One region of the Rhizobium sp. NLR22b genome, then DNA from elsewhere that is predicted to be linked to it. Evidence: predicted binding sites of a transcription regulator. Region 1 holds the regulator's gene; the other holds the start of a gene.

The links. The regulator PhoB, encoded in region 1, activates phosphate uptake and scavenging genes when phosphate is short. The targets are predictions, from matches to a motif close to TGTCATNNANCTGTCAT.
Region 2: HJC00_RS08435 (DUF2794 domain-containing protein) is a predicted target of PhoB. The motif match lies at 2,278-2,294, and genes of this name have one in related genera.

The regions. Positions count from the first base shown of each region.
Region 1 covers NZ_JABDWM010000001.1:505,311-509,290, forward strand. Annotated here, with positions in the region: gene HJC00_RS02385 (aspartate aminotransferase family protein) at 1-651, opposite strand, end outside; gene HJC00_RS02390 (GcrA family cell cycle regulator) at 1,075-1,608, shown strand; gene phoB (phosphate regulon transcriptional regulator PhoB) at 1,902-2,585, opposite strand; gene phoU (phosphate signaling complex protein PhoU) at 2,746-3,459, opposite strand; gene pstB (phosphate ABC transporter ATP-binding protein PstB) at 3,503-3,980, opposite strand, start outside.
Region 2 covers NZ_JABDWM010000004.1:73,845-77,824, reverse strand. Annotated here, with positions in the region: gene acnA (aconitate hydratase AcnA) at 1-916, shown strand, start outside; gene HJC00_RS08440 (thioredoxin family protein) at 1,263-2,003, shown strand; gene HJC00_RS08435 (DUF2794 domain-containing protein) at 2,317-2,718, shown strand; gene HJC00_RS08430 (GNAT family N-acetyltransferase) at 2,725-3,282, opposite strand; gene HJC00_RS08425 (Bax inhibitor-1/YccA family protein) at 3,392-3,980, opposite strand, start outside.

The sequences.
Region 1 (3,980 bases):
CTCGTCGAGGATCAGCAGCAGGCCATTTTCGTCGCAGATCCGGCGCAGCGCCTTCATGAATTCGCTGGTGGCGGGACGCACGCCGCCCTCGCCCTGCACCGGCTCGATCAGGATTGCGGCCGTCGCATCGGTAATGGCGGCACGCACGGCATCGATGTCGCCGAACGGCACCTGATCGAAACCCGGCGCCTTGGGGCCGAAACCTTCGAGATATTTCTCCTGGCCGCCGGCGGCGATCGTCGCCAGCGTGCGGCCGTGGAAAGCGCCTTCGAAGGTGATGATATGGAACCTCTCGGGATGGCCCTTGGAAAACTGATAGCGGCGCGCCGTCTTGATGGCGCATTCGAGCGCCTCGGCGCCCGAATTGGTGAAGAACACCTTGTCGGCGAAGGTGGCGTCGGTCAGGCGTTTGGCCAGGCGCTCCTGGCCGGGAATTTCATAGATATTGGAGAGGTGCCAGACCTTGTCGGCCTGCTCCTTCAGCGCCGCGACCACATGCGGGTTGCCGTGGCCGACGGAGGTGACGGCGACCCCGGCGCCGAAATCGAGATAACGCTCGCCGCTCTCGGCGATCAGCCATACGCCCTCGCCTCGCTCGAACCGCAGCGGGGCACGAGAATAGGTGTCGTAAAGCGGCGCGGCTTCAGCCATCGCGGGTCTCCCGTTCAATGTTGTCAGGCGCGGATTCCGGCTAACAAAACCAGGTCCGAAAAATCAAAAATGCCGCCTTTCGGCGGCGAGCGGTACTATTTCCTTTTCGCGCTGCAATGTCAACAAAACTGCGGCCTTAGCGTATGCCGCAAGCTTGTACAGGGGCACTTTCGGCCTTCAACAGGCATTATTGCAGAAATGACACGCAGAGGCAGCAAGTTGGGGAAAAACTTGAAATTCGATTCATCCGGATTCCCGCGACTCTTGTCACGGAGTCAGCCTCACACTAGGTTAAAGTTCAATTACTAGACTGCATGCGGCGGAACTAGTCACCAAAATTGATCAAGCGTTTCTTGTTTCGGAGGCTTCCGGGACAACGGTGAGGGATTCTGCCATCACCAACGCAAAAGGTGGAGACAGGGCATGAACTGGACAGACGAGCGGGTCGAGAAACTCAAGAAGCTTTGGGCCGAAGGACTGAGCGCCAGCCAGATTGCTGCGCAGCTTGGCGGGGTCAGCCGAAACGCCGTTATCGGCAAGGTGCACAGGCTCAGCCTTCCCGGCCGCGCCAAGGCCGGCGGCACGGCCACCGCGGCGCGCACGCCGAAGCGCCAGACATCCGCGCCGCGCGCGCCGAACTACGCCTCCCGGATCGCCACCCGCACCGTGACCCGCCAGCAGGGCGCAACCCTGCTGAAGGAAGAGATCGAGATCGATACAGTCGAGGAAATGGAATATGTGCCGAAGGGCAACGTGGTGGTGCCGATTTCCCGCCGCCTCGGCCTGACGGAGCTCACCGAACGCACCTGCAAGTGGCCGGTCGGCGATCCGCTCAAGGAAGATTTCCATTTCTGCGGCTGCGAATCCCCGGACAATTCGCCCTATTGCAGCTATCATCAGAAGCTTGCCTATCAGCCGATCAACGAACGCCGCCGGGCGGCGGCGCGGGTCAGCTGAGCGGACCGGTATAGCCAGACATAAAAAACGGGCCGCCGTTTCTTATTCGAGTGGGAAGTGACCTTTGCGTTTAGCAACCCCCACACTCCGTCATGCCAGGGCTTGACGGAGGAGAGGTGGCGCCGGGACAAGTCGGCTTTGCAGGCGCGATGGAAAGGTGGTGCCGAGACGCATAAGCCTCGCCGGCGCAACGACGCTGGCTCCGCAGCGGCGACGATGGACGACAAGGCGGGCCTCACAAGCCGTACTGCCGTGCGTTTGGCGGGAACGCCAACCCCACACTCCCTCAGCCTTCAGGCCTCCATCGAATAACCGGCGCCGCGGACGGTGCGGATGACGTCCTGCATGTTGGAGAAATTCAGCGCCTTGCGCAGGCGGCCGACATGGACGTCGACGGTGCGTTCGTCGACATAGATGTCGTGGCCCCAGACGCCGTCCAGCAGCTGCGAACGGGAAAAGACCCGGCCCGGCGACGACATCAGGAATTCCAGCAGCCGGAATTCGGTCGGGCCGAGGCGGACTTCGCGGCTCTTGCGGTGGACACGATGGGTTTCGCGGTCGAGCTCGATATCGCCGCATTTCAGCACCGAGGACAGCACCTCGGGACGGGCCCGACGCAGCATCGCCTTGACGCGGGCGACGAGCTCGGGGGTCGAGAAGGGCTTGACGACGTAATCGTCGGCGCCGGTGGACAGTCCGCGCACACGCTCGCTCTCCTCGCCGCGCGCCGTCAGCATGATGATCGGCAGCCGCTCGGTTTCCGGCCGCATGCGCAGGCGCCGGCAGAGTTCGATGCCGGAGACGCCGGGCAGCATCCAGTCGAGGATGAGAAGGTCGGGCGTGCGCTCCTGAAGCCTGATCTCGGCCTCGTCGCCGCGCAGGATGGTATCGACCTCAAAGCCTTCCGCCTCAAGATTATAGCGAAGAAGCACGCTCAGCGCTTCCTCGTCTTCAACAACTGCGACTCTCGGGATCATGCGTGTCCGTCTCCTCGCGCACAAGCCTTAAACCGGGACGATTTAAGCAGGCGTCCTGCGCAAATTCAGAAATTGGCTGCGACCTCTTTGCGCGCCCCGAACGGGCGCGCACGCAAGTGACTGGTCCGGGCGGCTGGCCCGGGCGGCTCGTTCGGAACAATTATTCCGTCGCGGCGCCGACAGTGTTGGCACTGTCATCCTTCGGACGATCGCCTTCCGGCTGGGCGCCCGTCGCCATGTAGTAAATCGTCTCGGCGATGTTGGTGGCATGGTCGCCGATGCGCTCGATGTTCTTGGCGCAAAAGAGCAGATGCGTGCAGCTCGTGATGTTGCGCGGATCTTCCATCATGTAGGTCAAGAGCTCGCGGAACAGCGAGGTGTACATCGCGTCGATCTCGTTGTCGCGTTCGCGGATGGCGGTCGCCTTGTCGGCGGCGCGTGTCGTATAGACGTCGAGCACTTCCTTGAGCTGGACGAGCGCCAGCTCAGAGAGGTGCTCGAGGCCGCGGGCGAGCTTGCGCGGCACGCCTGTGCTCTGCACGGCGATGACGCGCTTGGCGGTGTTCTTGCCGAGGTCGCCGACGCGTTCGAGATCGGCGGCGATGCGGATCGAACCCATGATCTCGCGCAGGTCCGAGGCCATCGGCTGACGGCGGGCGATGGTGACGATCGCCTTGTCGCCAATCTCGCGTTCGGTGTGATCGAGGATCACATCGTCGGAAATGACCTTTTGCGCCAGCGCCGTATCGCCGTTGACCAGCGCCCGGACGGATTCCGCGACCATCTGTTCGGCCAGGCCGCCCATTTCGGAAATCCGCCTGGAGAGGAACTTCAGATCATCATCATAGGCGGAATAAATATGTGTCGATGCCATGGGGCTTTGTCCTCGAATAACGGAAAGCTTCGTGTCGCCGGGATCAGCCGAAGCGACCCATGATGTAATCCTGGGTGCGTGGATCGTCGGGGTTGGTGAACATCTTGTCGGTGTCGTTCTCCTCGACGAGGTTGCCGAGGTGGAACATGGCGGTGCGCTGCGAAACACGCGCGGCCTGCTGCATGGAGTGGGTGACGATGACGATCGTGTAGTTCTCGCGCAACTCGTGGATCAGCTCCTCGACCTTGGCGGTGGCAATCGGATCAAGGGCCGAGCAGGGTTCGTCCATCAGGATGACCTCCGGGCTGACGGCGACGGCGCGGGCAATGCACAGGCGCTGCTGCTGACCGCCGGAGAGGCCGGTGCCGGATTCGTGCACGCGGTCCTTGACCTCGTTCCACAGGCCGGCGCGCTGCAGGCTGCTCTCGACGATCTGGTCGAGATCGGCCTTCGACTTGGCGAGACCGTGGATGCGCGGGCCGTAGGAGACGTTTTCGTAGATCGACTTCGGGAACGGGTTC
Region 2 (3,980 bases), on a different contig from region 1:
CTCGCACGAGGTGCAGGAGTTCATCCAGAAATACGTCACCCGCGAACTCTACGAAAGCAAATATGCCGATGTCTTCAAGGGCGACATCAACTGGCAGGCGGTTCAGGTTCCGCCGGGCCAGACCTATGCCTGGGACGACAACTCGACCTATGTCCAGAACCCACCCTACTTCGTCGGCATGGGCAAGAAGGGCACCGGCGTTGCCGACATCAAGGGCGCCCGCGTCCTCGGCCTGTTCGGTGACAAGATCACCACCGACCACATCTCTCCGGCCGGCTCGATCAAGGCGGCATCGCCGGCCGGCGCCTACCTCATCGGCCATGACGTCGCGGTTGCCGACTTCAACCAGTACGGCACGCGGCGCGGCAACCATGAGGTGATGATGCGCGGCACCTTTGCCAATATCCGCATCCGCAACCATATGCTCGGCCCGAACGGCAAGGAAGGCGGCTACACCATCCACTACCCGTCGAAGGAAGAGACTTCGATCTACGACGCCGCCATGCAGTACAAGGCCGAAGGCGTTCCGCTCGTCATCTTCGCCGGTGTCGAATACGGCAACGGCTCCTCGCGCGACTGGGCTGCCAAGGGCACCAACCTGCTCGGCGTCAAGGCTGTCATCGCCCAGAGCTTCGAGCGCATCCATCGCTCGAACCTGGTCGGCATGGGCGTCATCCCCTTCGTCTTCGAAGAGGGCACGACCTGGCAGAGCCTCGGCCTCAAGGGTGATGAGCTCGTCACCATCGAGGGGCTGGACAAGATCAAGCCGCGCGAGAGGAAGATCGCCAAGATTACCTATGGCGACGGCACTGTGAAGGAAGTTCCGCTGCTGTCGCGTGTCGATACGCTCGACGAGGTGATCTACCTCAACAATGGCGGCATTCTGCAGACGGTCCTGCGTGATCTCGCTGCCTGATTTTCAGGGCATGATGCCGAAAAGTGTGAGCGGTTTTCGGACGACATCATGCTCTTCTTCTTTGATGTAGATCCGGATTCAGATTTTAGGCCGGTCGGCCTAAAATCACCCGGGTCTAGGAGAGTGGATTGATAATGGCCGCCGGAGAGCGTTTCCGGCGGCTTTTTCTTTGCTGCAAGAGTCTTTGCCGGGGGCTCACGATGATTTGTTTCAGCTGCGTTCCGGCCGAGCTAGGGTCTCACCCGTTCGTGATTTTTCGTTTGGACCCGGAAGGATTATTCGTACGTTCATATCTCAGAGCCTTCAGTTCCAAACGCCGCCGGCGCTGAAAAAGAGGTGCAGGTGAATGTCCCCCCGTTTCTTGATTCCGCTGATCGTCGGCATCGCTTTTTCAGGCTCGCTGCAGGCCGAAGACGGCAAGCCCAAAGGCGTCGTCGAGCTTTTCACGTCGCAGGGCTGCTCCTCCTGTCCTCCCGCTGATGCCGCCTTTCGCAAGCTGGTGAACCAGGGCGATGTCATCGCGCTCGCCTATCACATCGACTACTGGAATTATCTCGGCTGGGCCGACACGCTGAGCTCGAAGGAAAATACCGAGCGGCAGTACGGCTATGCCAGGACGATGGGTCGCAGCAACGTCTATACGCCGCAGGCGATCGTCAATGGCCGTGGCCATTTGGCCGGCGCCGATCTCACCGGCATCAACAGCAAGATCGACACCTACAGCAGCGAAGGCAACGGGCTGACCATCCCCGTCAGCGCGGCAATGCGCGGCGACGAGCTGGAGATCAAAATCGGCGCAGGGCAGGGAAAGGCCAATGTCGTGATGGTCTATTTCGACAAGGAAAAGACGATCGACGTCGAAAAAGGCGAAAACAGCGGCAAGAAGATCTCCTATCTGCACAGCGTCACCAATGTCGAAACCGTAGGCATGTGGGACGGCAAGGCGACCAGTCTGACGCTGCCGGCGAGCGTCCTGCAGCGGCCGCAGCTCGAGGGCTGCGCGATTCTGCTGCAGTCGGCAACGGCCGACGGCGATCCGGCAGCGATTCTCGGGGCGACCGTGGTAATGGCGGGAAAAAATATCTGATATTTCAACCGATTACGGGTGAAATGCCGGGCGGCCCGGCCGAGCGTATTCGGGGCTGGGGTTAAGGTCGATACGCTCCGCCGGGCCCTTTGGCGCGCTGGCGCCAAACCGGGATGCATAAATCCCCTGCAAATGAGGCGCTGTTTTGACTGAAATGCGGCGCTGGGGAGAAAGCACTGCTTCGTCCCCAGCGAAAGGTGTCTGGACGTGCGGCGCTGCCGTAGGCCGAATGTGAGGGGCCGCGCTCTTGCAATTTGCGGCGGCTCGGGCAAACTGTCACTCTCCTGTCACAAGCGGAGGCCTTGGAGACCTGATGACAGATCAGCCGGATTTGCGACACGGCGAAAGCCGCTCCGTCGACAATAGTTCCTCGGTCGTCGTCGATCTCAGGGAGTACAAGCAAAGCAAGGACCCGCTTCCGGTGACCTTCCACCGGCGCGAGCTGGACGCGATCCTCTGGATCTACGGCCGCATGGTCGGCGAGGGGGAATGGCGCGATTATGCCATCGACCATCTGAAGGACAGAGCAGTCTTTTCCGTCTTCAAGCGCTCCGGCGAGATGCCGCTCTTCCGGATCGAAAAGAACCCGAAGCTTGCCGCCAAGCAGGGCGCCTATTCTGTCATCAACGTCAACGGCATGATCCTGAAGCGCGGGCACGAGCTGAATCAGGTCCTCAAGGTGTTCGACAAGGCCTTGAAGCTTGTCGATAAATAATTCTCATCAGCCCGCAAACAGCGTACCGGGATAAATGGAGGGATCCGGATCGGTCCTCATGCCCTCGCCGAGGCTGCGCTGCATGAGCATCGTGTCCAGCCAGCGGCCGTGCTTGTAGCCGGTACCCTTCATCAGTCCGACCTCCACAAAACCTGCCTTCAGATGAAGCGCGATCGAGGCCGGGCTCGCGCCGCCGATGACGGCTACCATCTGACGAAAGCCAAGCCCGGTGCAGCGGTCGATCAGCTCGGCGATCAGTGCCTTGCCGATGCCGCGGCCGCGGGCTTCGGGTGCCAGGTAGATCGAATCCTCCACCATCCAGCGATAGGCAGGGCGGGTGCGGAAGGCTGACGCATAAGCGTAGCCCAGGAGTTTCCCGTCAGCATCGGTTGCGGCGATATAGGGATATTGCTGGCTGACGATCACGGAAAACCGCTGGGCCATTTCGGCCTCGGAGGGCGGCGCAATCTCGTAGCTTGCAACGCCATTGAGGACCGAGTCGCGATAGATCTCCGTAATGGCGGTGATGTCGGTTTGGGAGGCGTCGCGCAGGAGGAAGGACATCGGGCGGCAGGTCCGTCGGAAGGAGCAGGCTCCTCTAAAACCACCCCTGAGAAACCGGTGCAACAAAAAAGGCGGCCGAAGCCGCCTTTTCGATCTATCAATGCGCCTGTTATCTGCGGTTACCCATGAACTGCAGCAGGAACATGAACAGGTTGAGGAAGTCGAGGTATAGCGTCAGTGCGCCCATGATCGCCTTGCGACCGGCAACAGCGACGTCATCCGCTTCATAGTAGAGTTCCTTGATCCGCTGCGTGTCGTAGGCGGTGAGACCTGCGAAGATCAGCACGCCGATCACCGAGATCGCGAACTGCAGCGCGGATGAAGCCAGGAAGATGTTGACGAGCGAGGCGATGATCAGGCCGAAGAGACCCATGATCAGGAACGAACCCATCGCCGACAGGTCACGCTTCGCCGTATAGCCGTAAAGAGACAGCGCGCCGAAGGAGGCGGCGGTGACGAAGAAGGTCTGAACGACGCTCTGGCCTGTATAGACCAGGAAGACCGACGAGAGCGACAGCCCTACCAAGGCGGCGTAGATCCAGAAGGTGGTCTGGGCGGCGGACACGCTCATCTGATGAATGCGGAAGCTCAGGAAGAAGACGACCGCAAGGGGGGCAAGGATCACGACCCAGCGCAACGGCGACTGGAACAGAAGCGCGCCAAACTGGGTGAGCTGGCCGTCCTGGACCGCGAAGTTG